Regions from separate parts of the Streptosporangium sp. NBC_01810 genome, predicted to be linked through region 1. Evidence: riboswitches for the same ligand, from Rfam matches in the RefSeq annotation. Region 1 holds a riboswitch; each other region holds the start of a gene.

Region 1 (7,328 bases):
GCCCTGGTCTCCTGGTAGGAGGGGTGGCGGCCACGCTCCACGGCCAGGTCCGAGGAGGTCCGGTAGGCGGCCAGCGCGATCTCCTCGGAGATCCGGGTGGACAGCTCCAGTGCCCGCGGCGAGTCGAACGGCAGCCGCAGCGTGAACAGCACGTCGGCCAGGCCCATCACGCCGAGCCCGATCGGGCGCCACCTCTGGTTGGCGCTCCTGGCCTCGGGGGTCGGGTAGAAGCCCAGGTCGATGGTGCGGTCGAGGAACCGCACGGCGGTGCGGACCGTCGCGCGCAGCCGTACCCAGTCGACCCCGTCTCCGGGGGCCGGAGACAGGTGGGCGGCCAGGTTGATCGAGCCGAGGTTGCAGACCGCGGTCTCGGCGTCGCCGGTGACCTCAAGGATCTCGGTACAGAGGTTCGACAGGTGGATGACGTTCTCCGGCCTGGCCGTCTGGTTGGAGGTCCGGTTGGCCGCGTCCTTGAAGGTCATCCAGCCGTTGCCGGTCTGGGCGAGCGTGCGCATCATCCGGCCGTACAGGGTGCGGGCGGGCAGCTGCGCGGCGAACCGGCCCTCGGCTTCCGCGGTCCGGTAGGCGTCGTCGAACGCGGCACCGTACAGGTCGGTGAGGTGCGGGACCTCCTTGGGGTCGAACAGCGACCACACGCCGTCGGCCTCGACCCGGCGCATGAACTCGTCGGGGATCCAGTTGGCCAGGTTCAGGTTGTGCGTGCGGCGGGCCTCCTCGCCGGTGTTGTCGCGCAGTTCGAGGAACTCCTCGATGTCGGCGTGCCAGGGCTCCAGGTAGACGCAGGCCGCGCCCTTGCGGCGGCCGCCCTGGTTGACCGCGGCGACGCTCGCGTCCAGGGTGCGCAGCCAGGGCACGATGCCGTTGGAGTGACCGTTGGTGCCGCGGATCAGCGAGCCCCGCGAGCGGATCCGGCTCCAGGCGATCCCGATGCCCCCCGCGTACTTCGACAGCCGCGCGACCTGCCCGTAGCGCTCGTAGATGGCCTCCAGCTCGTCGCGGGGCGAGTCGAGCAGGAAGCACGAGGAGAGCTGGGGCCTGCGCGAGCCGGAGTTGAACAGCGTGGGCGAGCTGGGCAGGTAGGACATGGTGGCCATGAGCGCGTACAGCTCGGCTGCCTCCTCGACGGTCTCGGACAGGCCGCAGGCCACCCGGAGGAAGAAGTGCTGCGGGCGCTCCAGGACCTTGCGGGTGCTCGGGTGACGCAGCAGGTAGCGATCGTAGACGGTACGCAGCCCGAAGTACTCGAACCTGGTGTCGGCGTCCGGCTCGATGAGCGCGTCCAGGACTTCGGCGTGTGCGGCCACGAACTCCGCGAGCCCGTCGGCGATCAGCCCCGCCCGGTGCGTCGCGGCGACGGACTCGGAGAAGTCGCGGACGCCGTGCTCGGCTGCCTCGTCGGCGATCAGCTCGGCCAGCAGCGCGGCGGCGACCCTGGAGTTCTCCGGGTCGGTGATCACCCTGGCGGCGGCCTCGTCGATGGCCTGCCTGCGATCGACCGTCGCGTTCCCGCTGCCCCGGTCGTCCCCGGCGTTCTCCGCCACGACCCCTGCCGCGTTCTCCACCGCGGTCCCTGCCAAGGTCTCTGTCACCTGGTGCCCCTCGCTCGCTCGGACTTCCCCGTACGGCTCCGCCGGATGGGCACGCGTCCGCGAGCGATCCCGGGCACGCCGGACCGCCTCGTTCCGCGGGCCCTCCCACGAGGCCCTGGACAATCACGTCACCGGCAGGTCTTCGGACTCACGGGCGCCCTGCGCGTGCCTACCGGCCGTCGCTTCCCGGGCATGGTTCACCCAGTGCTCACATGACGGCTTTCGTTCCCGTTCACCGCTGCGGGGCAGTCCCGGAATCTCACCGGGTTCCCTCTTGCCTCGCCCCTTCCGGGGCGAACCAGCAACGAGCAGGATCCTACATCTAGGGGCGTCTGACGCAACTACCCCAACAAGTTGTGTCGGAGGACTTCAGCAACCCGAGCTCGTGGAGTACCCCGCGGGTGCGGGCCGTCTCGGTGAGGAGCCACTGACGGAAGTCGTCGCCGCTGAGGTAGACCCGGCTCCACTCATTGGCCGCGCACAGGGCGCGCCAGCGCGGCGCGGCGTCGATCCTGTCACACAGGGCGATCGCGGCGTCCCGGTCCGCCGGGCTCATGCCCTTGGGCCCCAGCAGACCGCACCAGTCGCTGTACTCCAGCCGGACGTCGACCTCCAGGAGCGTCGGCGCGTCGATCCCGTCGAGCCGGCCGCCCGAGGAGACCACCAGGGGACGCAGGCGGCCGGCTGCGATCTCGGGTCGCAGGGCGCGGGCCGACCCCAGCAGGGCCGCCACCCGTCCGATCTGAAGCGCCTCGGCGGCATCCTCGGCGGCAAGGAAGCCGGCGTACTCCAGCAACCGGGCGTCCACCCCGAGGCACTTGCCGATCATGCCGTAGAGCACGTGGTCGGAGCCGCCCTCCAGCCGTCCGCCGACCGTCAGCGCCGCCGGGTCGCGGCGCAGCTCCGCGGCGAAGTCCTCGAAGGTGTGCAGGCGGGAGTCGGCGGGGACGACCAGGACCGTCCAGTCCCCGACCAGGCGGGCGAGGGGGGTGGTGGCGTCCACCACGGCGGCGGTGTTGGCGATCTCCGCGGCCGTCACCATCGGCATCGCGGTGACGAGCAGCCTGCCCTCGCGCACGAACGAGCCGCGGACGGCGCCGAACGCGTCACGGGGGACGGAACCCAGCGCTCCCGGCCGCTCGACGACCATGGCGGAGCGCGCCAGCCCCGCCAGGACCAGGACGGAGGCGAGCCTGCCCGCCATCCCGCCCCAGCCGTGGCCGTCGGCGGTGGGCTCGAGGATGATCAGGCGGCCCACGGCGGAGTCGGCGGAGTCGGCGGAGTCGCCGACTCTGCCGCAGCTCGCGACGACCATGGCTCCCGCCACCAGCGCGAAAAACCTCCTACGGCGCATAAGCGCCCCTTCCCCCAAGAACCTCCTATACCATAGGTTACCCCTCAATCACTTTCCGCTACAGGTCGGGGAGGTGACCGCAGCCCATCCCTTGACGGGGCGACCATCGTCGGCGGTCGCACCGGTAGCCGTCTCACTCCACCGTGACGCTCTTGGCCAGGTTGCGAGGCTTGTCGACGTCCCGCTCCAGCGCCACGGCGGCGTGGTAGGCGAAGAGCTGAAGCGGGATCGACAGCAGAATCGGGTCCAGCTCGGTCTCGTTCTTGGGTACCACGACGCAGTCGTTGGCCAGCTTGGAGTCGACCGTACGGTGACCGACCATGAGCACCCGGCCACCCCGGGCACGGATCTCACCCAGAGTGGTCAGGTTCTTGTCCAGCAGCTCGTCGTCGGGGACGATCGCCACGGTCGGCATGTCCGGGCCGATCAGCGCCAGCGGCCCGTGCTTGAGCTCGCTGGCCGGGTACGCCTCGGCATGCACGTAGGAGATCTCCTTGAGCTTCTGCGCGCCCTCACGGGCCACCGGATACCCCCGGACCCGGCCCACGAACATCATGCTCGGCGCCTCGGCGTACTCCTGCGCCAGCTCCTTGAGCTGCGGCTCCAGCGCCAGGATCTCCTTGATCTGGTCCGGCAGCCTCCGCAGCCCCTCGCAGATCCGGCGGCCGTCGGCGGGAGACAGGTCACGCACCCGGCCGAGGTGCAGCGCGAGCAGCGCGAAGGCCACGGCGGTCGAGGTGAACGCCTTCGTGCTCGCCACCGAGACCTCGGGACCCGCGTGCAGGTAGACGCCGCCGTCGCACTCGCGGGCGATCGCACTGCCCACGGTGTTGACGATGCCGAGCACCCGGCCGCCCTTGCGCTTGAGCTCCTGGACGGCGGCGAGGGTGTCATAGGTCTCCCCCGACTGGCTGATCGCCACGTACAGGGTGTCCGCCTCCACCACCGGGCTGCGGTAACGGAACTCGCTGGCCGGCTCCGCATCGGCCGGGATGCGCGCCAGCTCCTCGATGAGCTGCGCGCCGATCTGGCCCGCGTAGTACGCGGAACCACAGCCGATGATCTTCACCCGGCGGAACGAGCGGGTCTCCCGCGCGTCCATGTTGAGGCCGCCCAGGTGGGCGACGTGGAAGCGGTCGTCCAGGCGCCCGCGCAGCGTCCTGGCCACGGTGTCGGGTTGCTCGGAGATCTCCTTGAGCAGATAGTGCTCGTACCCGCCGGTGTCGTAGTGCCCGGCCTCCCAGTCAACGGTCAGCGTCTCCTTGGCCGTCTCCCGCGCGTCGCTGGCGAAGGTGTTGAACCCGTCGGCCTTGAGCACGGCGATCTCGCCGTCCTCCAGGTGGACCACCTGGCGGGTGTAGCGGACCAGCGCGGAGACGTCGGACGCGGCGAACATCTCCTTCTCACCGATGCCCAGCACGATGGGGCTGCCGTTGCGGGCCACCACCACCTCGCCGGGGCGCTCGGAGTCGATCACCGCGATGCCGTATGTGCCGACGACACGCTTGAGCGCGGCCCTGACGGCATCCTCCAGGGAGTCGGAATCCTTGACCGTACGGGCGATCAGGTGCGAGAGCACCTCGGTGTCGGTCTCCGACAGGAAGACCGCGCCGTCGGCCTCCAGCTTGGCGCGCAGCTCGTCGGCGTTCTCGATGATGCCGTTGTGCACGACGGCGATGCGCTCGTCGCTGGACAGATGAGGGTGGGCGTTGACGTCACTGGGCACGCCGTGGGTGGCCCAGCGGGTGTGGCCGATGCCCAGCCCGCCCTTGAACCGCGCGGGCACGACCGCCGCCAGGTCGGCCACCCGGCCCTTGACCTTGCGCATCTTCAGACCCTTGTTGGAGACCACCACCCCGGCCGAGTCGTAACCCCGGTACTCAAGGCGCTGCAGGCCCTCCAGCAGGATGGGGGCCGCGTCCTTGGGCCCTACATAGGCCACGATTCCACACATGTAACCGTTCCTTATCCATAGACGATCCGGCGCAGCTGGCGCTGGGAGAGTTCGGGTGCCGCGACACGACGTACCGCCAGCTCGACGGCCACCCGGGGGAAGATCTCATCGTTGACCAGCCCCCTCGCCCTGAGTTCCGCGTGACGCCGCCGTACGAATTCCTCGACGGGCTCGGAGAAGTAGGCCAGCACCTCGGCGACGACTCGCGCCGCCTCGCCCGGACCGAGCGCGCTCGTCCGGGTCAGGTGGGTGATCAGATCCTCATACGGATGCCGCGTCGTGGACACAGAGCAGGACCATACGCACCCGGGAGAGCGGACACCAAGTTTTCTGCCCGATTCCGGGCAGAGAATCTCCACAATGCGGTAACCCCGCCACAGCACGCGACAGTCGGCAATCTCTGATAACTCTAAGTAGCCATCAGAGGGGGAGGAACCTTCATGCGCCGCCTGCCGGGGATCACCGTCGTCGCCGCTCTCACCGTACTGGTCTCAGCCGTCCCAGCACAGGCGACACGTCCGGAGGACCGGGTGGCATGGCCCTGGAAGCACCCCGCCCCCTTCACGACCGCGACGTCCCCCGATGCCGTCACCGACACGCCGTCACCGACCGGAACGAGGGCGCGGTCCGGCAGGCAGGCCGCCTTCGCCGAGGCTGCGCGGGCGTACGGGGTGCCGGAGAGCGTGCTGCTCGCGGTCTCCTATCTGGAGTCCCGCTGGGAGGGCCACGGCGGGCTGCCCAGCGTCTCGGCCGGTTACGGTCCGATGCACCTGGTCGACGGCCGAGCCAGGCCGGGCCGCCCCCACGGCGTCGGCGAGGACCCGCGCGGCGACGAGACCCGGCCGCGCGCGATCGCCCTTCCCCCCGTCGCGCCGCCCCCGCCCCAGGACACCCTGCGACGGGCCTCGAAACTGACCGGCCTGCCCCTCGGCCGGCTGCGCGAGGACGCCTCCGCCAACATCATGGGCGGTGCCGCGCTGCTCGCCGACTACCGGCGCCGCACCGGCGGGAGCCCTGACACCGGTCCGGCGGGCTGGTACGAGGCGGTGGCCCGCTACCCCGGCACACCGGAAAGGGGCGCCGCGGGAACGGAGGCGGCGCGGTCCTTCGCCGACGAGGTCTACGCGACGATCCAGGCCGGGGCCGCACGCGTGACCGACGACGGCGAACGGGTGGTGCTGCCCGCGATACCGGACCTTTCCACACCGCGGGCGCCACTCACCCCCGAACCGTCTCTCCCCGAACCGTCTCTCCCCGAACCGCTCGCCCCGGAGGCACAGCGCCGTGCGCACGGCCCCGCACCCACACCCACCGCCGCACCCTCCCTCGGCACGGAGCGCGCCGAGAAACCCGTGACCGAGCCCGCAACGAAGATCGCCGCAGTGCTCCCTGCGGCCCCCTCCCCCCTGCCCATGGCGAGACCCGTGGCGAGACCTGCGGCGTCCGCCGTGGCACCCGATGTGAGGCCCGCCGTGGAACCCGCCATAGGACCCGCCGTGGAACCCGCCGTGGGGCCCGACTGCCCGAGGAACGTCTCCTGCGAGTGGCTCCCCGCCGTCTACAGGCGGCTCAAGAGCGGCGGGTACGGCAACCACGATCGCTCCGACGGCCCCCGGAAGATCGACTACATCGTGATCCACGACGGCGAGACGAGCTACGACGCGATGACCCGCCTGGTCAAGAACCCCGACTACCTGAGCTGGCACTTCACCATCCGCTCCAGCGACGGCCATATCGCCCAGCACCTACGGGCCAGGGACATCGGCTGGCACGCCGGAAACTGGTACGTCAACTCCCGCTCCGTCGGCCTGGAGCACGAGGGCTACCTGGCCAAAGGCGGAGCCTGGTTCACCGAGGCGATGTACCTGGCCTCGGCCAGACTGGTACGCCACCTCGCGGCCAAGTACGACATCCCTCTCGACCGGGCGCACATCCTGGGACACGACAACGTGCCGGGCACCACCCCGGAGACCGTGGGCGGCATGCACGACGACCCCGGCCCCTACTGGGACTGGAGCCACTACTTCGAACTGCTCGGCAGCCCGCTGCGCGCCTCGGGCGGCGACACCGCGCGCTCGGTGCTGATCAAGCCCGACTACGGCACGAACAGCCCGAACTTCACCGGCTGCAGTGGGGGGTGCCGCAGCCTGGGCGCCGCCTCGGTCTGGCTGCACACCCGTCCCTCCCTCACCGCGCCCCTGGTCAGGGATATCGGCAAGCACCCCACCGGCGACTCCACGTACAGCGTCTACGACCACGCCGCCCGCGCCTCCACCGGCCAGCGGTACGCACTCGCCGAGCGCAGGGACGGCTGGACCGCGATCTGGTACCTCGGCCAGAAGGCGTGGTTCAGCGATCCCGCCGGAGCCCCCACCTCCCTGCCCGCCTCCGGCCCGCTGGTGACGCCCAG
Region 2 (7,328 bases), 2.2 Mb from region 1:
GCGCCCACGGGTTCGACGCGGCCATGAACGCCCGGTTCTCCGGGTCCAGGACGTAGGCGGCGGCCAGCCTGTCGTACATCCAGTCGGCCATCACGCCCGTTGTGGCGTCGTAGCCGAACAGGTAGTCCACGGTGGCGGCCAGCTCGAACGCGCCCTTGTAGCCGTGCCTGCGCATCGCCGCCAGCCAGTTGGGATTGACCACCCTGGCCCGGAAGATCCGCGCGGTCTCCTCGTGCAGGGTCCTGGTCCGCACCGCGTCCGGGCGGGTGCTGTCGCCCACGTACGCGGCGGGTGCCCGGCCGGTGAGCGCCCGCACGGTGGCGATCATCCCGCCGTGGTACTGGAAGTAGTCGTCGGAGTCGGCGATGTCGTGCTCGCGTGTGTCGACGTTCTTCGCGGCCACCGCGATCCGCCGGTAGGCGCTCTCCATGTCCTGCCGCGCCGGTGTCCCGTCGAGGTCGCGGCCGTAGGCGAAGCCGCCCCAGACCGCGTACACCTCGGCCAGGTCGGCGTCGTCGCGCCAGTTTCCGCTCTCCATCAGCGGCAGCAGGCCCGCGCCGTAGGCGCCAGGACGGGAGCCGAAGATCCGCAGGGTGGCCCGCCGCTCGTCGCCGTGCGCGGCCAGGTCGGCTTCGGCGTGCGCCCGCACGTAGTTCTCCTCGGCGGCCTCCGCAAGGCCCGCGACCAGCCGTACGGCGTCGTCCAGCATGGTGACGACGTGCGGGAAGGCGTCCCTGAAGAACCCGCTGATCCGTACGGTCACGTCGACGCGGGGCCGGCCGAGCTCGGTGAGCGGGACCGGTTCGAGGCCGCTGACCCGGCGGGACGCCTCGTCCCACACCGGCCGCACGCCGAGCAGCGCGAGCACCTCCGCCACGTCGTCGCCCGCCGTGCGCATGGCGCTGGTGCCCCAGACCGACAGCCCGACGCTGCGCGGCCACTCACCGGTGTCGGAGCGGTACCGCTCCAGCAGGGAGTCGGCCATGGCCTGCCCGGTCTCCCACGCCAGCCTGCTGGGCACCGCCCGGGGATCGACGGAGTAGAAGTTCCGCCCGGTCGGCAGCACGTTGATCAGCCCGCGCAGCGGCGACCCGCTCGGCCCGGCGGGGACGTAACCGCCGTCGAGCGCGTGCAGCACCGCGCCGATCTCGTCCGTGGTCCTGGCGAGCCGGGGCACGATCTCCTCGGCTGCGAACCCGAGCACCTTCTCCACGGCGGCCAGGACTCCGGGGGCGCGGTCATTGGCGGCCAGGACTCCGGGGGCGCGGTCATTGGCGGCCAGGACTCCGGGGGCGCGGTCATTGGCGGCCAGGACTCCGGGGGCGCGGTCATTGGCGGCCAGGACTCCGGAGTCGTGGTCACTCCTGCCGGCGAGGACGGACGCGGTGACGGGGGAGACGGCGAACGGGTCCCAGCCGCGCTCCTCCATGCCCTCGACGAGGGCGCGGGCCAGCGACTCGGCCTCGTCCACGCTCACCCTCGCGGCGCCGCCGTCCTCGGCCAGGCCGAGGGCCTCACGAAGGCCGGGGAGTGCCTCCTGACCGGCCCAGATCTGGCGGGCGCGGAGCATGGCCAGCACGAGGTCGACGCGGGCCTTCCCCTCGGGGGCGCTGCCGAGCACGTGCAGGCCGTCGCGGATCTGGACGTCCTTGACCTCGCAGAGCCACCCGTCGACGTGCAGCAGGAAGTCGTCGAACCCGCTGTCCTGCGGCCGGTCGTCGACGCCCAGGTCGTGGTCGAGCCTGGCGGCCTGGATCAGCGTCCAGATCTGCGCCCGGATGGCCGGCAGCTTGGCCGGGTCCATGGCCGCGATCGAGGCGTGCTCGTCCAGCAGCTGCTCCAGCCGGGCGATGTCGCCGTAGGTCTCCGCGCGGGCCATCGGCGGCACCAGATGATCGACCAGTACGGCGTGCGCCCGCCGCTTGGCCTGCGTGCCCTCACCGGGGTCGTTCACCAGGAACGGGTAGACCAGCGGCAGATCGCCGAGCGCCGCGTCGGGGCCGCAGGAGGCCGACATCCCCGTCGACTTGCCGGGCAGCCACTCCAGGTTGCCGTGCTTGCCGACGTGCACGATCGCGTGCGCGCCGAAGTCGTCGGCCAGCCACCGGTAGGCGGCCAGGTAGTGGTGGCTCGGCGGCAGGTCGGGGTCGTGGTAGATGGCGACCGGGTTCTCCCCGAAGCCTCGCGGCGGCTGGACCATCACCACGAGGTTGCCCGCGCGCAGCGCGGCCAGCACGATCTCGCCATCGGGATCGCGGCTCCGGTCGACGAACAACTCGCCCGGCGGCGGCCCCCAGTGCGCCTCGATGTCGCGGCGCAGGTCCTCGGGCAGCGTCTCGAACCACGCCCGGTAGCGCGCGGCCGGGATCCGCACCGGGTTCGCGGCCAGTTGCTCCTCGGTGAGCCAGTTCTGGTCCTGGCCACCCGCCGCGATCAGTGCGTGGATCAGCGCGTCGCCGTCCTGCTCCGCCACGCCGGGGAAACCGTCCCCGAGGTCGTACCCGGCCTCCGCCATGGCCGTGAGCAGCCTGACCACACTGGCCGGGGTGTCCAGGCCGACCGCGTTGCCGATCCTGGCGTGCTTGGTCGGGTACGCCGACAGCATCACCGCGATCCGTCGTTCCGGCGCTCGGACATGCCGGAGCAGGCCGTGCCGTACGGCGATGCCGGCGACGCGCGAGGCCCGCTCGGGGTCGGCCACGTACACGGTCAGGCCCTCGTCGTCGACCTCCTTGAAGGAGAACGGCACGGTGATGATCCGCCCGTCGAACTCGGGGATCGCCACCTGGGAGGCGGCGTCGAGCGGGGACAGGCCGTCGTCGTTCTCCCGCCAGGCGTCCCTTCCCGTGGTCAGGCAGAGGCCCTGCAGGATCGGCACGTCCAGCTCGGCGAGCGCGCCGACGTCCCACGCGGAGTCGTCCCCGCCCGCCGAGGCGGTCGCCGGGCGGGTGCCCCCGGCGGCGAGCACGGTGACCACCAGGGTGTCCGCGGCTCGGAGCGTGTCGAACAGGCCGGGCTCGGCGGTGCGGAGGGAACCGCAGTAGACGGGCAGGGCCTGGCCACCCGCGTCCTCGATGGCCAGGCAGAGCGCCTCGACGAAGGCGGTGTTGCCCGCGACGTGGTGCGCGCGGTAGTAGAGCACGCCGATGACGGGGCCCTCGGTGCGCCGTGCGACGCGTTCGAGGGGGCCCCAGCTCGGGGTGGGCACGGGCGGCGCGAAGCCGTACCCGGTGAGCAGCACCGTGTCGGAGAGGAAGGCGTGCAACTGGGCCAGGTTCGCGGGGCCGCCGTGCGCGAGGTAGGCGTGCGCCTCGGCGCAGACGCCGCCGGGCACCGTGGACAGCTCCATCAGCTCGGCGTCGGGGGCCTGCTCGCCGCCGAGGATCACGACGGGCCGCCGGCCCGCGAGCAGCGCGTCCAGCCCGTCCTCCCATGCCCGCCGTCCGCCGAGCAGTCGCACGACCACAAGGTCCGTGCCCTCGGTCAGCGCGGGCAGGTCCTCGGCGGACAACCTCGCCGGGTTGCCGAGCCGGTAGTCCGCGCCGCTCGCCCGCGCGCTGAGCAGGTCGGTGTCGGAGGTCGACAGCAGCAGGACGCAGGGCGGCGCCGAAGGCATGGGCGGCGCCGGCGACACGGGCGACACGGGTGACACAGCGGCCTGCGACGCGGGTGGCGCGGGAGATCGGGGGGTGGGTGACACGGCGGCCTGCGACGCGGGCGACACGGGGGATCGGGGGGTGGGCGGCACGGAGCGCATGGAGAAGTCCTCCCTCGGGGTCCTCGCCCCGGGTCGTCGTCATCGCGACGGCAGGAGTCTCCTGGCTCCCGGATCAACGCTCACCCCGGCCTTCCCGTCCGTTGCCGGACCGTGGCCTTCGGTGGGGTTCGCTCCCCGGTTACAGTGGCGGGACCGCGCCGGTTTCACACCGGCTTCCTCCCTGCGCCGTCGCCTAGGGTCACACTATGCCAGGCGGACATCCGTAAAGAAATGGGAGCTACCATCCACTGCGTGTCAATAACTGACCCTCCCGGAAGAACCCGGACAGACGCGTGTCCCGGAGCGCTCCAGGTGCATGCTGCGGCCGATGGCGGCCTGGCGCGGATCCGGGTTCCCGGTGGGGCGCTCACGGCGCGTCAGCTCCGCGTGGTCGCCGCCGCCGCCCGGGAGCTCGGATCCGGCGTGATCGAGCTGACCTCCAGGGCGAACCTCCAGGTACGCGGCCTGCCACCGCAGCACGGCGAGCCCCTTCCCGCCGTGCATCCGTCACGCGACGACGCGCACGCCCCGGACGGTGAGTCTTCTCCGGTCGGGGTTTCCGTACGCGGTGACGTGGGCGTTCCGGACGGTGAGTCTTCTCCGGTCGGGGTTTCCGTACGCGGTGACGTGGACGGTGACACGCGCGTTCCGGACGGCGGGCGGCGGCTTTCCCCGGCACCTGACTTCGCCGCGCGGCTGGCCGCCGCCGGGCTGTTGCCGTCGGCCACGCACGAGCGGGTACGTAACATCGTGGCCTCCCCCCTGGCCGGGCGGGCACCCGCGAGCATGCTCGACGTCCGTCCGCTCGTGTCCGAGTTGGACGGGGAACTCTGCGCCCGGCCCGCGCTCGCCGACCTGCCCGGTCGGTTCCTGTTCGCGCTCGACGACGGCTCGGGCGACATGGTGGCTCTCGGCGCGGACGTCACGCTGCTGCCGGTCGATCCGGCGGACGCCTCGGTGGACGTCTCCGAGGTGGCGCTGCTGCTCGCCGGTGCCGACCACGGGCTGCGCACGCCCGTCTCCTCCGCCGTCACCGGTATGCTCGCGGTCGCCGAGGCGTTCCTGGCCGAGCGCGCCGAGCAGGGGGCGGGCGCGTGGCGGCTCGCCGAGCTGACCGACGGCCCAGGCCGGGTCTCGGCCCGCGCGCTCAGGGCGGAACCGGATCTGCGCCAGGCCGCCGCCCCCGCCGTACGGCGGGGGCGGACCGTGCACGGCGGCACGGTCGGGGTCATCGCGCAGCGTGACGGAAGGTCGGCCCTCACCGTTCTCGCCGCGCTCGGGCGGCTCACGGCGGCCCAGCTGGAGGTGCTCGCCCAGGCGGCCGAGCACGGCGGGGGAGAGGTCCGGGTGACACCGTGGCGGACGATCGTCGTCCCCGATCTGCCGTCGCCGGAGGTCGACGGCCGGCGGGCGACGCTCACGGCCGCGGGCCTGGTCGGCGATCCGGCGTCGCCGTGGCTGGGCCTGACCGCCTGCGCCGGCCGCCCCGGATGTGCCAAGGCCCTCGCCGACGTTCACGCCGACGTCCATGCGGGTGTTCACGCCGACGTCCACACCTACATCCACGCCGACATCCACGCGGGTGTTCACCCGAACGCCGGCGACACCGGCTCCGAGGCCGGTGCGGACGGTCCTGACGACGTCCACCCCTCGCGAGGCCTCACCCGTGCGCTCCCCGTGCACTGGTCGGGCTGTGAGCGGCGGTGCGGACGCCCGCGCGGCCGGGTCGTGGACGTGGTCGCGACCGGAGACGGATACCGCGTCGAGGCGGACGATGTGAGCCGTACGTTCGCCGACGCCGAGCAGACGAGCGCCGCGGTGGCGGCGACCAGAGAGGGAACGTGATCGACTACATCAGGGACGGGGCGGAGATCTACCGCCGCTCCTTCGCCACCATCCGCGCGGAGACCAACCTGGGCGGCATGCCGCCGGGCGTCGCCCAGGTCGCGGTCCGCATGGTGCACGCCTGCGGCATGGTCGACCTCGTCGACGACCTCGCGTGGTCGCCGGGAGTCGTCACGGCGGCGCGCGAGGCGCTACGCGACGGCGCGCCCGTGCTGTGCGACGCCATGATGGTCGCCTCCGGCGTCACCAGGCGACGGCTTCCGAAGGACAACGAGGTGATCTGTACGCTCGGCGACCCACGGGTCCCGGAGCTGGCACTGCGGCTGGGCACCACCCGTAGCGCCGCGGCGCTGGAACTGTGGCGCGACCGGCTCGACGGCGCGGTGGTCGCGATCGGCAACGCGCCGACCGCGCTGTTCCGCCTGCTCGAACTGGTCGAGGAGGGTGCCGGACGCCCGGCCGCGGTGCTGGGCGTGCCTGTCGGCTTCATCGGGGCCGCGGAGTCGAAGCTGGCCCTGGCCGAGCATCCGGCCGGACTCGACCACCTGGTGGTCCACGGCCGCAGGGGCGGCAGCGCGATGGCGGCGGCCGCCGTCAACGCGATCGCGAGCGAAGAGGAGTGAGCGGGTTGAGCGGGGATCTCGGGTGCCTGTACGGGGTCGGTCTGGGGCCGGGAGATCCGGAGCTGGTGACGGTGAAGGCGGCCAGGCTGCTCGGCGCGGCCGACGTGATCGCCTACCACAGCGCCAGGCACGGGCGGAGCATCGCCAGGTCGGTGGCCCTGCCCTACCTGCGGGGAGACCAGGTCGAGGAGGCGCTGATCTACCCGGTGACCACCGAGACCACCGACCACCCCGGCGGATACCAGGGCGCGCTCGACGACTTCTACGCCGACTGCGCCGTGCGGCTGGCCGCGCACCTGGACGCCGGGCGCGACGTGGTGGTGCTCTGCGAGGGCGACCCGCTCTTCTACGGCTCCTACATGCACATGCACAAGCGGCTCGCGCACCGGTACCCGACCGAGGTGGTGCCGGGGGTGACCTCCGTCAGCGGGGCCGCCGCGGTGCTCGGCCGCCCGCTGGTCGAGCGGGACGAGACGCTGACCGTGCTGCCCGGCACGCTCCCGGCGGACGTGCTGGCCGAGCGGCTGGCCGCCGCCGACTCGGCCGCGGTGCTGAAACTCGGCAGGACCTTCGAGAAGGTCCGCACCGCCTTCGCCGAGGCCGGTCGCCTCGACGACGCCTGGTACGTCGAACGGGCCACCACCGGTAAGCAGCGCATCGAGCCGCTGGCGGACGTCGACCCGGCGTCGGTCCCGTACTTCTCCCTCGCCCTGCTGCCCAGCCCGCTCACACCTCTGACGGCGGAGACCACGGGCGACCACCGTCAGGAGGCCTCCCGCGACCCGCTCACAGCCCGGGCCGACACCACCCCGCTCCTGGCGGAGGCCGGGAACGGGCGGCGCGGCGAGGTTGTCGTGGTGGGGCTCGGCCCCGCCGGGCGGCCGTGGCTGACCCCCGAGGCGCAGGACGCCCTCGCCTCGGCCGACACGCTGGTCGGCTACGGGCCCTACCTCGACCGGGTGCCCCCCAACCCGCGCCAGCGCCGCCACCCCACGGACAACCGGGCCGAGGCCGAGCGCGCCGCGCACGCGCTGGAGCTGGCCGTCGCCGGATCACGGGTGGCCGTGGTCTCCTCGGGAGATCCGGGGGTGTTCGCCATGGCC
Region 3 (7,328 bases), 190 kb from region 1:
GACGGCGGATTTCAGCGGCGTGCGGGTGGAGGGCCTGAGCCCGCCCGAGCTGGGACGCCGTCTGGGCGCCGGGCTCAGGTCTCTGTCTGGAGAGGGGTTTCGAAGCGGGTCAGCCAGGTGGTGAGGAGCGATTCGAGGTGTGCGGACTCTTCGGGGGTCAGCTCGTCGAGGAGGCGGCGTTCGTTGCGCATATGCTCGGCGAACGCCCGGTCGATCAGCTCCTTGCCCGCGGCGGTGAGCGCGACCACCCGTCCGCGGCCGTCGCTCTCGCTCGGGCGACGGGTGACCAGCCCGTCACGTTCGAGCCGGTCGATGCGTTTGGTCATCGCACCGGTGGTGACCATGGTGAAGGCGGCGAGCTCTCCGGGGGCGCGCTCGAACGGCGCGCCGCCGCGTCGCAGGGTGGCGAGGACGTCGAACTCTCCCTCCCCGAGCCCGTACCGCCGGTAGACGACACAGAGTTGTTCGGTGAGGTGCCCGGCGAGGCGGTGCAGGCGCCCGATCACACCCTGCGGGCTCACATCCAGGTCCGGCCGCTCGCGAGCCCATTCCTGCTGGATGCGGGCTACATGATCCAGGTGTTCGCTCATGCCTGCAATATAGCTTCCAGAGAAGCTATATTGCCTTCTATGGAAGCTAATTTTCGCTGGGCGTTGGTCACGGCGATGGCGCCGATCACCTGGGGGACGACCTACTTCGTCACCCACCAGTTCCTCCCGCCCGGCTACCCCCTGTACGGGGCGGCCATCAGGGCGCTGCCCGCGGGACTCCTGCTCCTCCTCATCAGCAGAAGGCTTCCTTACGGGGCGTGGTGGTGGAAATCCCTGGTCCTCGGAACTCTCAACATGAGCGCGTTCTTCGCGTTGATCTACCTGGCGGCTCAGCTGCTTCCGACGAGCATCGCCTCGACGATCATGGCGACGTCGCCCGTCGTGATGATGCTCCTGGCCTGGTCGCTGCTCTCGGAGCGCCCGCGGATCCTGCACCTGGCCGGAGCCGGCGTCGGCATCGCGGGGGTGTGCCTCATGCTGTTCACCGGCGCGGCCGCCGTCGACGCCCTCGGCGTGCTCGCGTCCGTCGCGGCCATGGTGATGTCGTCGGTCGGCTACGTGCTGGCCAAGAGATGGAACGAGGATGTCGACGTGCTGTCGTCGACCTCGTGGCAGCTCATCGCCGGGGGAGTCGTCCTGCTGCCCTTCGCCGTCGCGGTGGAGGGCCCGCCGCCGAGCCTGGACGGACCTGCGATCCTCGGGTTCGGTTATGTCAGCGTCGTCGCGACGGCTCTCGCCTTCGCCGCCTGGTTCGCCGGACTACGGCACCTGTCGGCGGGAACGGTGGGACTCGTCGGGTTGCTGAGCCCGGTGACCGGGGTGCTGATCGGTACGACGATCGCCGGAGAGGCGCTCACCGCGCAACAGTTCTGCGGGCTGATGCTGGCACTCCTCGGCATCCTCCTCGGGCAGCCCGTCGCGGCCCGCCTCGTCGCGATCAGGCGGCAACGACGCCGGGCAAGGCCGGCAGGGCCTGCCCGGCGTCGAGAACGAATCAGCCGCTGACAGTGCCGTGTGGCCACGGACTTCGACTCCGACTCCGACGGCGCTCGGTCGGCGCCCTCCTGAGCGCGGATCCGACGGCACCCGGTCGGTCTCTCATCCCGGTCACGCTAGGCGATCAGGATCGGCCCCCGCACTCCGATATCGAGCCAGGCCGATGGCACCTGGAATATCGTCAGCCTGCGGCCAGGTCCATGCGGAGGAACTCGGTGATGCGGAGCAGCCTCGGTGGGCGTGGCACCTCATCGGAGAGAGCCTGGAACGCCTCGTCTTTCCCGACGAGGCGTGGGGCGGCGAGTTCCACCTCCCTCCCGTCGACCCGGAGCCGCGCCCCGTCGGCCGCCAAGATGTTCTGCACCCAGTCCGAGCGCGATCCATACACCAGAACGAACAGGTAGCCGCCGTCGACGGGGTGCGTATCGAGCGGCGTGCGGTACGTCGTGCCAGAGGTGCGACCGACGTGAGTCAGCACCGGCCATGTCCCGCTCGCGATCGCGCGAGGGTTGAACACCCGCTTGTTCACGTGCCCCCACCACTTCGGCATCGGCATCGGGGTCTTGGCGGGGCCGATCGCTCCCCTGTCACCTGGGGGAACCGAATGCGTCTAGGCTGGACCCGCAGTCGGTTCGCCCTGCCCTCCAGGCAGGCGCGTCGTAAGAGGGAACCCGGTGCGGCCGGCGCTCGCCTGTTTGGCTCGCGAGCTCGCCAATTCCGGGACTGCCCCGCAGCGGTGAGTGGGAACGACCGCCGTCAAACGCACTGGGTCCGAGTACCGGACCGGGGAAGCGACGGCCAGTAGATGCCCGGGCGAAATCCCGGGCGTGCCCGCGAGTCCGAAGACCTGCCACTGCCCGCGTGCGACCACGCACGCGGTGACTTCGGTGACCTCGAGGGCGGGTCGGCGCTGCGAGCGGGCACCAGATCAGGGTGCTCGCCGGTCAGCCGTTCCTTCGCGCCCATGAGAGCACCGGGGTTCTCCATGACTCGCGAAGGAGAGTTTCGTGGCTGAGACTTCCGCCACCCCCGCATCACTCGCCACCGTCCACGGCTATCCACGCCAGGGGCCGGACCGCGAGCTGAAGAAGGCGATCGAGGGCTACTGGGCGGGCCGCGTCACCGCCGATGAGCTGCATGACACCGCGGCCCGGCTGCGCCGCGACAACTGGCGGCACCTGGCCGGTGCCGGCGTGCGGGAGGTCCCCACCGGCGACTTCTCACTGTACGACCACGTGCTGGACACCACCGTCATGGTCGGCGCCATCCCTGAACGTCACCGGGCCGCCGTCGAAGCAGACGCCCTGGACGGCTACTTCGCCATGGCGCGCGGCACCCAGGCCGTCGCTCCGCTGGAGATGACCAAGTGGTTCGACACCAATTACCACTACCTGGTGCCGGAACTGGGGGCGGACACCGTCTTCACCGCCGATCCGGCCAAGCAGGTCGGCGAGCTGCGTGAGGCTCTCGCACAGGGGCACAGCCCGCGTCCGGTGCTGGTCGGCCCGGTGACGTACCTGCTGCTGGCCAAGCCCGCGCCCGGCATGGACCCCGGCTTCGACCCGACCACCCTGCTGGACCGGCTGCTGCCGGTCTACGTGCAGGTGCTCACCGCCCTGCGCGCGGCGGGCGCCGAGTGGGTGCAGCTGGACGAGCCCGCCCTGGTACAGGACCGCGACCAGGCCGTGCTGGACGCCGCGGCCCGCGCCTACCGGGAGCTCGGCTCCCTGACCTACCGGCCGAAGATCCTGGTCGCCAGTTACTTCGACCGGCTGGGAGAGGCGCTGCCGGTTCTGGCCGAGGCGCCGATCGAGGGACTGGGCCTGGACTTCACCGGCCCGGCCGCGGCGAACCTGAACGACCTGGCCAGGGTGGGCGGGGTTGTCGGCAAGCGTCTGATCGCGGGCGTCGTGGACGGCCGCAACGTGTGGATCAACGACCTGGAAAGGTCACTGTCCACCCTGGCCACCCTGCTCGGCCTGACCGACCGGGTGGACGTGGCGGCCTCCTGCTCGCTGCTGCACGTCCCGCTGGATGTCGCGCTCGAGCACGGGGTGGATCCGCAGGTCGGCCGCTGGCTTGCCTTCGCCCGGCAGAAGACGGCCGAGATCGTCACCCTGGCCAGGGCACTGAGCGAGGGCACCGGCGCCATCGCCGGGCAACTGGCCGCCAACCGGGCCGATCTCGCCTCGCGGGCGGCCTCGGCGCTCACCCACGACTCCGCCGTACGGGCCCGTAGCGCGGCGGTCACCCCGGCCGACGCACGCCGCTCCCAGCCCTATCCCGAGCGGGCCGTCGCGCAGCGTGCCCGCCTTGGCCTGCCGTTGCTGCCGACGACCACCATCGGCTCCTTCCCGCAGACCACCGAGTTGCGGGCGGCCCGCGCCGACCTACGCGCCGGACGCATCGACGCCGCCGCCTACGACGAGCGGATCGCCTCCGAGATCCGCTCGGTTCTGGTCTTTCAGGAGGCGGCGGGCATCGACGTCCTGGTACACGGCGAGCCCGAACGCAACGACATGGTCCAGTACTTCGCCGAGCAGCTCAACGGATATCTGGCCACGCAGCACGGCTGGGTGCAGTCCTACGGCACCCGCTACGTGCGGCCGCCGATCCTCGCCGGAGACGTCTCCCGCACCGAGCCCATGACGCTGCGCTGGACCCGCTACGCCCAATCCCAGACGGCGCGTCCCGTCAAGGGCATGCTCACCGGGCCGGTCACCATGCTGGCCTGGTCCTTCGTCCGTGACGACCAGCCCCTGGCCGAAACCGCCCGCCAGGTGGCGCTGGCCCTGCGTGATGAGGTCGCCGACCTGGAGGCCGCCGGCACCGCCGTCATCCAGGTCGACGAGCCCGCCCTGCGTGAGACCCTGCCACTGCGTGCCGCCGACAGGCCCGGCTACCTGGCCTGGGCAGGCGAGGCCTTCCGGCTCACCACCGGCGGGGTGCGGGCCGACACCCAGATCCACACCCACATGTGCTACGCCGAGTTCGGGGAGATCCTGGCCGCGATCGACGACCTGGACGCGGATGTGATCAGTCTGGAGGCCGCCCGTTCGCACATGCAGGTGGCGCGCGAACTCGCCGAGGCGGGCTACCCGCGCGAGGTAGGACCAGGGGTCTACGACATCCACTCCCCGCGCGTCCCCGGCGTCGGGGAGGTCGCGTCCCTGTTGCGTAAGGGGCTCGATGGTATCCCGGCCGAGCGGCTGTGGGTCAACCCCGACTGCGGCCTGAAGACCCGCGGCTGGTCGGAGGTGCGCGACTCCCTCGACAACCTGGTCGCCGCGGCCCGTGAGATCCGTAAAGAGGTGGCCGACCAGCCATCGGCCTGACCCGTCCGGTCCCGGCGCGGCATCGCGCCGGGGCCGGATCCCGTCGCCGTTCGGCCGGCTGGATCGCTGCGAGGCGAAGGCTCCGGCAGCGATGGCGGCGAAGAGCCGGTGGCGTCGCGCCTCGCCAGCGCGGCGGCGAACCGCTCCTCACAAGAGTGGGTCGCCTCTCCCAGGCTGATCTGGCGGGGCACCGGTGAGGTGACCGGTGGCGGGGCGCCGGTCACCGTTTTCTCGCCGCGGGCCAGACGACGGATCTCGTCCAGGTTCGTGCTCGTACCCGCGGGCAGGACGGCCTGGGAGCCGGGCCGCCGGATCGTCACGCGTCCCCGGCCGGCCACCAGCGCCTCCTCGGTGTTCAGGTCGACGACCAGCGCGGTGTGCTCGTCGATGCCCAGGACGGCGGCGCCCGGCGGCAGTTCAGGTTCCATCCGGGTCAGCCGCCGCTCGCCCAGGTAGCAGTAGCGGGTGTCGTGGGTGCCGCCCTCGGCGTTGTCGTAGTGCGGGACGACCGCTACCTTGAGGCCGAGGACGCCCAGCAGGTCCAGGCCCGGCCGCCAGTGGGGGGCGGCGCCCACCTTGTAGATCTCGTACACCGGCACGGTCGCCACGCCCGCCGTGCAGGCGGCGGCCGAGGCCAGCACCGTCGCCCCCTCCCGCGCCCGGACACGGGCACGCAGGTCGCCGGCGACGTGCGTCGAGACCCATCGATCGAGGGCGAAGGTGGGGCTGCCGGGGCCGGAGAACACCCAGTCGGCGCCACCGACCTCGTCACCGACCTCGACCTCCAGGCCGACGCTGCGCGCGAAGTATCCCCGGGCGCGGGCGGAGATGTCGGCGGCGTTCTCCTGGAAGGCATACGGGGTGTCGAGCAGCACCGCCCGCGCCCCGCCACCCAGCTGGCGGATCACCGCGCGATGGACCTCGACCATCGTCGGGCTCGTCTCGCCCGAGCCCATGAGCACCAGCACCCCAGGCCGTCCCGCCATCGAGTCCCGCCTCTCTGTCGTCCTGCGCCAAGCCACGCACAGGAACGCTCCGACGGCAATAGCATCTCTGCGATAAACACGTTGTTGCATAATCAATGCAACAGTGCGGCCGGATGACGGGACATCATGTGAACGAGCAGCTCAGCCACCTCGTACCGGTATCGGTCGAGATCCTGTTGCTGCGGGCCGACCCGGCGGGCGCATGGCGCTACCGGCGCATCGTGACCTCACTGGACAGAGGAGAAAACCCGGACCAGGCGGTCCGCCGCGCCGGCGGCCTCACCGCCGAGGCGACGTCCACCGTGGTGCACTCCACGAGTTGGCGCTACCAGCCCGAAGGCCAGGTCGTCCTGACCTACGCCGTCTGCCCCGATCCCGCCGCCCACCTGCCGGCGATCGCGCTGACGGATTTCCAGCTCGTCAGAGGATCCGCGCCTTCGGCGCCGTCACCCGAGCACCTGCAGGTCGAGAACGTGGTCGCCCACGCCCTGCGGCACCTGGCCTTTCTTGTGCTGACCGACCCGGTCGTGGGCGAAGCCCTCACCCGCGACCCGGCCCTGGCCGCCGGCTTCGACGCCCTCAAGCGCAACGCCGTACCGCTTGGCGTCGCCGGAGGACTACGGCCCGTGGGGGAGCGGTGAGGACGCTCGCGGGCATGGGAGGGCAGGTCGGCGGAGATGCCGACTCGGTCTCGTCGGATAGCTTGCAGATTCCTTGCAATTGAGAGGATTTCGTATTAAGTCAACGTAAGTGGCGATCAGGGACCAGGCAATGGGTGCCTCGGCGCGACATGATCAGTTGCTCGTTGCCCGTCAGGGCGACCGCTCGCCACCCTCGGGCGCGGTAGAGGCCCAGGGCCGCGGCGGCGCAGGGGTGGGTGGTCAGCCAGTGCATTCCCGGCACGGCGCGGGCGAGCACGGCGTCATGGAGCGCGGCTCCGAGCCCCAGCCCGCGCCGCTGCGGCAAGACGCCCAACTCCTTGAGCGTGAAGTCCTGGCCCGGCTCATGACAGGTCAGCCTCGCCAGGTGCGAGCAGCGCACGCCGTAGGCGAAGCCGTACAGCTCCTCGCCGCCGAGGGCGAGGGCGAGCACGAACCCGGGCTGCTTACTGTCGGCGAGCAGCCGCGCGGCCACCCCCCGTGCGGCGGGGTACGGCTCGCGCCAGGGCGGCAGGGTGAAGACGTCGCCGCCGACGTCGGCGATGGCCACAAGGTGGGAGGCGGCGGCCTTCGGGCCGACCACCTGGATGTGGAAGGAGGCGACGCCCAGCCGTCCGGTTGGACCATTCACCAAGGAAGGACGGACGGTGGGCGCCGCGGTCATCGGGTCAGACGCCCTTGGCCTCGGTGAAGCGGGCGATGACGTCGTTCCAGTTGATCAGTGACCACAGCTTCTGCACGTAGTCGGGGCGCACATTGCGGTACTGCAGGTAGTAGGCGTGCTCCCAGGCGTCGAAGACC
Region 4 (7,275 bases), 2.2 Mb from region 1:
GAGATGGCGTGAAGGGGTGGCCACGCCGTCCACGCGCGGGATCACGCCCAGTACGGAGATGCCGCTCTCGTCCAGCGCGGCGCGGCAGATCTCCTCGTGCCGCCGCGAGCCGACCCGGTTGAGGATCACCCCGGCCAGCCGTACCCGGGTGTCGAAGGAGGCGAAGCCCTGCACGAGCGCGGCCACGGACCTGCCCTGCCGCGCGGCGTCCACCACGAGGACCACCGGCGCACCGATCAGCCGGGCCACGTGCGCGGTGGAGGCGAAGTCCTCGCTCCCGGCGCCGTCGTACAGGCCCATCACCCCCTCGACCACGGCGATGTCGGCGTCCCGCGCGCCGTGCAGGAAGAGCGGCGCGACCCGGTCCTCACCGGTCAGCCAGGGGTCGAGGTTGCGGCCGGGGCGCCCGGTGGCGAGCGCGTGGTAGCCGGGGTCGATGTAGTCGGGTCCCACCTTGTGCGGTGAGACACGCAGGCCCCGCGTGCGCAGTGCCGCCATCAGGCCGGTCGCGACGGTGGTCTTCCCGCTGCCCGAGGACGGCGCGGCGATCACCAGTCGCGGCACTACCATTCGATGCCCTTCTGGCCTTTCTGCCCGGCGTCCATCGGGTGCCTGACCTTCCCCATCTCGGTCACCAGGTCGGCGACCTCGACCAGTCTCGGGTCGGCGTCCCTGCCGGTGATCACAACGTGCTGGTTGCCCGGCCGCGCGACCAGGGTGGCGACCACGTCGTCCACGTCCAGCCAGCCCCATTTCAGCGGGTAGGTGAACTCGTCGAGTACGTAGAAGCGGTAGGTCTCCGCGGCCAGGTCGCGCCTGATCTGCTCCCAGCCCTCGCGGGCGTCGGCGGCGTGGTCCTCCTCGCTGCCCGGCCGCTGGATCCACGACCAGCCCTCGCCCATCTTGTGCCAGGTCACGGTGCCGCCCTCGGCGGACTCGCCGAGCACCACGAGCGCCCGCTCCTCACCGATGCGCCACTTGGCCGACTTGACGAACTGGAACACCCCGACCGGCCAGCCCTGGTTCCAGGCGCGCAGCGCCATCCCGAAGGCCGCGGTGGACTTCCCCTTACCGGGCCCGGTGTGCACGATCAGCAGCGGCCGGTTGCGGCGCTGACGCGTGGTGAGCCCGTCCTCGGGCACCGTCTCCGGCTTGCCCTGCGGCATCTCAGCCCGCCTTCCTGTAGTCGGTCCGGTGGTCACGGACGAGCCCGCCGAGCCCGCCGCCCGCCGCCAGCGCGTCGAGCCTCACGGCGGGCGCGCCCAGCCTGGCCGCGAGGTCGAGGGCCAGGCCGAGCCGTACCGGACCGCTCTCGCAGTCGACCACGACACCCGCCGTACCGGCGAGCAGCGCGGCGGTGGCCGCCAGGTCGGACCCCGAGGTGGCCCGGCCGTCGGTGACCACCACGAGCAGCGGCCTCCTGGTGGGGTCGCGTAGCCGCTCCACCCTGAGCACCTCGGCGGCCCGGCGCAGCCCGGCGGCCAGCGGGGTACGGCCGCCGGTCGGCAGCTCCCGCAGCCGCGCCGCGCCGACCTCGACCGAGGAGGTCGGGGGCAGCACCAGATCCGCCGTGGATCCCCTGAAGGTGATCAGCCCGATCTTGTCCCGCCGCTGGTAGGCGTCGAGCAGCAGGCTGAGCACGGCCGCCTTGACCTCGCGCATGCGCTGCCTGGCCGCCATGGAACCGCTCGCGTCCACCACGAAGAGCACCAGGTTGCCCTCCTTGCCCTCGCGGACGGCCTCGCGCAGGTCGGTGTCACGGACCAGCAGGCCGGGGCCGGTGCGTCCGCGCTCACGCTGGTACGGCGCGGCGGCGCGGAGCGTCGCCGACAGGTGCGGCCGCTGGAGCCGCCCGGCGGGAACCCGCGATCCGGTGGTCCGCCCGTTGGAAGTGCGGGCCCGCGACCGCCGTCCGGAGGCGCCGTCACCCAGGCCCGGCACCTGGAAGGGGCGCACCCGGTACGGTTCGGCGGCGGCGATCACCCGCTCGGCGGAGGGACGGTCCGGCGAGGCGCCGATCCCGTCGGAGGCATCCGGGACATCGGAGGCACCGGTCCCGGAATCACCGTCGCGCGAACCGCCGTTGTGCGAACCACCGCCGTCCACGCCATCGCCGTCCGCGCCCCCGTGCGGGCCACCCGCACCGGAACCATCACGCGCGGGACTTTCCGCGGAGCCGGTCTCGGGACCGTCCCCTGAGTTCACCGGACCGTCCGAACCACCCGAACCGCCCGAATCGCCCGGACCGCCGGAACCGCTCGGCCCTCCGTCCGGGTCGTCCGGGTCGTCGCCGCCGTGTTCCGCCAGGAGGTCGTCGAGGCGGGACTCGTCAAGGCCCGGCGCGTCGAACGGGTCGCGGCGGCGGCGGTGCGGCAGCGAGAGGCGAGCCGCCTCGCGTACGTCCTCGGCCGTGACCTCGGCGCCGCCGCGCCAGGCGGCGTGCGCGATGGCGGCATTGGCCGTGACCAGATCGGCCCTGAGCCCGTCCACCTCGAAGGCCGCGCACACCGCCGCGATCTGGCGCAGCCGGGCGTCGGGCAGCACGACCTTCGGGACCCGCTCCCTGGCCTCGGCGATCCGCCGTGCCAGGTCCGCCTCCTGTCCCGCCCACCCGGCGGCGAACCCGGCGGGATCGGCGTCGAAGGCCAGGCGGCGCCGTACGACCTCGGCCCGCTCGTCCGGATTCCTGGACGCCCGCACCTCGACGGTCAGCCCGAACCGGTCCAGAAGCTGTGGCCGCAGCTCGCCCTCCTCGGGGTTCATCGTGCCGACCAGCAGGAACCGCGCCGCGTGCCGTACCGAGACCGACTCGCGCTCGACGAAGCAGGTGCCGAGCGCGGCAGCGTCGAGCAGCAGGTCCACGAGATGGTCGTGCAGCAGGTTGACCTCGTCGACGTAGAGGACACCCCGATGCGCGGCGGCGAGCAGGCCGGGTTCGAACGCTCTGACCCCCTCGGTGAGCGCGCGCTCGATGTCGAGCGCGCCGACCAGCCGGTCCTCCGACGCGCCGACGGGCAACTCCACCAGCGCGGCCGGACGCTCCTGCCCACTCTCGCCCGCGCCGTGCGGGCCGTCGGGGCAGGCCGGATCCGGCTCGGCCGGGTCGCAGGAGAAGCGGCAGCCGGCGATCACCTTGACCGCGGGGAGCTGTGCGGCGAGCGCGCGGACGATCGTGGACTTGGCGGTCCCCTTCTCCCCTCGGACCAGCACACCACCCACCCGTGGGGAGACCGCGTTGAGTGTCAGCGCGAGCTTGAGGTCGTCGAGACCGACGACGGCACTGAACGGATAGGCACCGATCACGAGGTTTCTTTCTGCGAGATCCTGTTGACGTACCCGACCCGCCGAACGTTCAGTTCGGGGCCACCGCGAGCGCGTCGCGGCGGACGGCGCGTTGGACGGCGACGCCGTACAGGACGCCGATGGCCGACCAGAGCACGAGTTGCGTGCCGAGGGAGGACACCCGGAAGTCCCACAGCAACTGGGCGGGGAAGCCGTCGGGCACCTCGTTGATCGTCGGCAGCACGAACAGGGTGACGATGACGGGGACCAGGAAGCCGGCCGCGCCGGCGAGCCAGGGCCGGGCCGGCAGCCTGCGGGCGCAGGCCACACCCAGCGCCACGGACAGCAGGCCGATGGCGACCAGGACCAGGTACAGCGTGGTCCGGCTGCCGATGGTGTCCGGATCACCGACGGCGGGCGGGTTGGCCGGGTACTTGACGAACGGCACCAGCACGATCGCGACGAACGCGGTGGCGGCCATCGTCGCGGCCAGCACCACGTCGGAACGGGGTCCGATCCGGCCGCGCAGCCCGGCGAAGACGAGGGAGAAGATGCCTCCCACGGACATGCCGTACAGGGCCAGGGCGAGGAAGAGCCCGGCCTGCTGGCCGGACCGGCTGACCAGCGCCTCCTCCCCGTGGGAGTGCCCGGCCGCGGTCTGGGCGTGCGCGGCGGCCTCTTCGAGCGCGATGGCCTGGTCGATGTTCGGCTCGCCGAGCAGGTAGGCGAACACGGCGGCGATCAGCCCGGCGACCAGCCCGACGAGCAGGCCGCGGAGCAGCAGGGTACGTATCACGACGCGCGGCCTAGTGGCAGGGAACGCCGAGTAGGTGGCGCCCGTCGTGCATGAGTTCGTGCAGATAGTCGCCCGCCTGCGACACGACCCCCTGGTCGAAGGTGACCAGGTAGGCCACCAGCAGGAGCAGCGGAACCGCCACGAGCCAGCGGGCCAGGTGGGAGAGGGGAACGGGCTGTGAAACGGACAGCTCACGCATGAGCAGCCTCCTTGGGGATGACGCGTCCCGACAGATGAGGACGCGGCGGCCAAGTAACCTGGCTCCCGGAACTCGCGTTCCGGATACAGTGGCGCGACCGCACCGGCTTCTCACCGGACTTCCCTCGGACCACCGCGAAATCGTCCGAAATGTAACTCTTTTTGTAGTGGATAGTCAACATAAGGTGATTCATTGCGGCATGCCGGATCCGGTTCCGTCTGCCGATCCGGCCGTCACGACCCGCTCACCGGCCCGGGATGGACGAGGTTTCTGGAGGTGAGCCTCTTCTTCGCGAGCCATACGACCGTGACGGCGACGGCGGACCGAGAAAGCCGGTGCGATCGGCCTCCGGACACCGGCCGGACGCGCGGCGGCCTCCGGAGGCCGCCGCGGCAGGTGCTCAGCGGGACACCCTGCGGAGCAGGTAGGTGTCCATGATCCAGCCCTTGCGCGCCCGCGCCTCGGCACGCAGCTCGCGGATGCGGTCGGCGACCTCGGACACCGGTCCGGCGACCAGGATCTCGTCCGGGGTGCCGATGTAGGCGCCCCAGTAGATGTCGAAGTCGTCGCCCAGATCGGCGCCCAGATCGGCGAAGGCACAGTGGGCGTCCAGCATGACGACGACGTCGTCGGCCGAGGGCCCCTCCTCGGCGAGACGCCGGCCGGTGGTGATGTGCACCGGCCGGGCGACCCGGGTCAGGCTGACGCGATGCCGGGCGGTGAGTGCGGACACGCTGCTGACACCGGGAATCACCTCGTGCTCGAACCGGACCGAGCCCCGCTGGTGGATCTCCTCGACGATGGCCAGGGTGCTGTCGTACAGGCCAGGATCCCCCCACACCAGGAAGGCACCCGTCTGCCCCTCGTCGAGCTCGTCACGGATGAACCGCTCGCAGATGTCGGCGCGGCGCGAGCGCCAGTCCTCGACCGCGGGGGCGTAGGCGGGGGTGGTCCGGTCACGCTCGGGGTCACCGGCCTCGACGATCCGGTACGGCGGGCGGGCGTGCGCGTCGACGAGGTCGTGCCGCAACTGGACGAGGTCATGCTTGGCCTCACCCTTGTCCAGGACGAAGAACACGTCGGTACGGGCGATGGCCTTGACCGCCTGGAGGGTGAGATGGTCGGGATCACCGGCACCGATGCCGATGATGAGGATTCGCTTCACCTGCCAGAGTCTGCCCGTACCGCTTCGAGACTCGCCACAGGGGGCCGCCCCGGCGGATGTCCACCCCATCCACCCGCACGGCCGCCGCGTCCATGTGCTGTCCCGCAACGGCGCCTCAGCCACCGGAGAGCTGCGGATGAACACCTTCGACGCCGGTCACGCCTCCGGGAACAACCCCGCATGATCAGCCGTCGCCGCCCAGGCCGGGCGAGGGCGTGGCGAGCTGGAACCAGACGCTCGTGCTTCCGGGGGATCGGTGGAAGCCCCAGCGTGCCGCCAGTGTGTCGACCAGGGCGAGCCCTCTGCCACTCGGGGCCTCCTCCTCCGCCTGCCTCGGGTAGGGGATCCTGGACGAACCGCAGTCCCGGACCGCGACCAGCACGCCGCCGGTCGCGAACGCCAGCGAGACGAGGAACTCCCGCTGGACGGCATGCCGGATCACGTTCCCGGCAAGCTCGCTGGTGAGCAGGACGGCGTCGTCCCTACGGGGGTGCTCTTCCCCCAGCAGGTCGGCGACGAAGGTGCGTGCGGGTCTCTGCGAGGCCGTGGCCGCGAACCGGCGGGAAAAGCTCGGGGAGGCGGACAGCACGTCCAGCGCGAACAGCTGCCAGTCCAAACCCGAGAACCTCCGATCAGCGCCGTTGAACCGTCTACCCCGGAACAATCCGGAGATCCCGCCGACGATCAGAGCACGCGAACGCTTCACGATCATCCCTGTCCCTTCCCTCGTCCACGGCGCCGATCGGCACGGGAACGTTCCATGGCCGCCTGACACGGCTCGACTCCATGGCGGTGCGCCACCGCCCGGCAGATCCTCACGGTCGTCACCTCCCGCGACGAGAGCGGCGTCCCCGACACTTCAGGCACCGAGCCTGCTCGACCTTGATTACGAAACGCTTTTGGTCGATCTCCCTTGGTGACCGACTGCTGAGGTCTACAGTGAGCTTCGCGGTTCCGGTGCGCAAGCTGGTTGAGCGAAATAGTTACGCCAAGTTCCAATTTCGGCTCACCTTGATCAGGCTCATCACTGCGGGAGGGAAAATGAACACAGACATACCGTCACTTCGGCAGCGCTGGCTCGGCGCGAAGCTGGCAGAACTTCGAGCGGCGGCGGGAATCCCCTCACTTGCCATAGCAGCAGACAAATGCAAACGCTCCACGGCCTCACTCAGCCGCATCGAAAACGGCATCGTCGGTATCCCACCCCGCGACGTGCCTCCGATCCTGGACGCCTACGGAGTCACCGACCTAAACGTCCGCGACAAGCTCATGGTCGTCGCAGCTGAGATACAGCAGGAACGGCGCGGCTGGTGGGTCGAGCACGGCGACGCGTTGGCGCCTTCGTACGTAGACCTGATACGGCTCGAATCGACGGCGACCGAGATCCAAACTTACGAGGCCTATCTGATGCCGGGGCTACTACAGACGGAGGCGTATGCCCGGACGTTCGTGTCCGCCATGCAAGGTCTGAGCAGCGCCACCGAGCTCGGGGAGTTCGTCGCCGTCCGGACGACACGCAAGACCATCCTCAGGAGGCAGGAACCGGTTACCCTACGCGCCCTGATCAGCGAGGTCGCTCTCCGCCACCCCATCGGCGGCCCCGAGGTCTTCCGTGATCAGATCGAGTATCTACGCGAGTGCGCGGCGTGGCCCAACGTCACACTGCAGGTTCTGCCGTTCACCAGCCAACCTCATCCTGGAATGTCAGGCGCCTTCACCATCCTGCGTCTTCCCAGCTTGGACGTCGCGCATGTCGAAACGATGAACACCGACGCCTACATCGAGGACGAACACAGCGTCGAGCAGTATCTACGGGCTTTCGATCACCTCTGC

Evidence for each region. Region 1 has a riboswitch for cobalamin ahead of OIE13_RS08345 (ribonucleoside-diphosphate reductase subunit alpha). Riboswitches for the same ligand answer to the same signal wherever they lie in the genome.
Region 2: it holds a riboswitch for cobalamin, as region 1 does, so the genes downstream of both, cobN (cobaltochelatase subunit CobN) here and OIE13_RS08345 (ribonucleoside-diphosphate reductase subunit alpha) in region 1, are expected to answer to the same signal.
Region 3: it holds a riboswitch for cobalamin, as region 1 does, so the genes downstream of both, metE (5-methyltetrahydropteroyltriglutamate--homocysteine S-methyltransferase) here and OIE13_RS08345 (ribonucleoside-diphosphate reductase subunit alpha) in region 1, are expected to answer to the same signal.
Region 4: it holds a riboswitch for cobalamin, as region 1 does, so the genes downstream of both, OIE13_RS17195 (CbtB domain-containing protein) here and OIE13_RS08345 (ribonucleoside-diphosphate reductase subunit alpha) in region 1, are expected to answer to the same signal.

Annotation. Positions count from the first base shown of each region.
Region 1 covers NZ_CP109070.1:1,805,085-1,812,412, reverse strand. Annotated here, with positions in the region: gene OIE13_RS08345 (ribonucleoside-diphosphate reductase subunit alpha) at 1-1,610, opposite strand, end outside; cobalamin riboswitch at 1,727-1,928, opposite strand; gene OIE13_RS08340 (tripartite tricarboxylate transporter substrate-binding protein) at 1,933-2,964, opposite strand; gene glmS (glutamine--fructose-6-phosphate transaminase (isomerizing)) at 3,098-4,918, opposite strand; gene OIE13_RS08330 (hypothetical protein) at 4,930-5,205, opposite strand; gene OIE13_RS08325 (N-acetylmuramoyl-L-alanine amidase) at 5,359-7,328, shown strand, end outside.
Region 2 covers NZ_CP109070.1:3,981,954-3,989,281, reverse strand. Annotated here, with positions in the region: gene cobN (cobaltochelatase subunit CobN) at 1-3,616, opposite strand, end outside; cobalamin riboswitch at 3,793-3,995, opposite strand; gene OIE13_RS17165 (precorrin-3B synthase) at 4,070-5,602, shown strand; gene OIE13_RS17160 (precorrin-8X methylmutase) at 5,599-6,225, shown strand; gene OIE13_RS17155 (precorrin-2 C(20)-methyltransferase) at 6,231-7,328, shown strand, end outside.
Region 3 covers NZ_CP109070.1:1,610,893-1,618,220, forward strand. Annotated here, with positions in the region: gene OIE13_RS07485 (MarR family winged helix-turn-helix transcriptional regulator) at 75-590, opposite strand; gene OIE13_RS07490 (EamA family transporter) at 630-1,556, shown strand; gene OIE13_RS07495 (nitroreductase family deazaflavin-dependent oxidoreductase) at 1,729-2,097, opposite strand; cobalamin riboswitch at 2,158-2,416, shown strand; gene metE (5-methyltetrahydropteroyltriglutamate--homocysteine S-methyltransferase) at 2,555-4,882, shown strand; gene OIE13_RS07505 (hypothetical protein) at 5,982-6,509, shown strand; gene OIE13_RS07510 (GNAT family N-acetyltransferase) at 6,610-7,158, opposite strand; gene OIE13_RS07515 (superoxide dismutase) at 7,196-7,328, opposite strand, start outside.
Region 4 covers NZ_CP109070.1:3,990,407-3,997,681, forward strand. Annotated here, with positions in the region: gene OIE13_RS17175 (cobyrinate a,c-diamide synthase) at 1-570, opposite strand, end outside; gene cobO (cob(I)yrinic acid a,c-diamide adenosyltransferase) at 564-1,166, opposite strand; gene OIE13_RS17185 (magnesium chelatase subunit D family protein) at 1,168-3,303, opposite strand; gene OIE13_RS17190 (CbtA family protein) at 3,353-4,078, opposite strand; gene OIE13_RS17195 (CbtB domain-containing protein) at 4,089-4,277, opposite strand; adenosylcobalamin (AdoCbl) riboswitch at 4,281-4,427, opposite strand; gene cobF (precorrin-6A synthase (deacetylating)) at 4,678-5,442, opposite strand; gene OIE13_RS17205 (ATP-binding protein) at 5,627-6,058, opposite strand; gene OIE13_RS17210 (helix-turn-helix domain-containing protein) at 6,484-7,275, shown strand, end outside.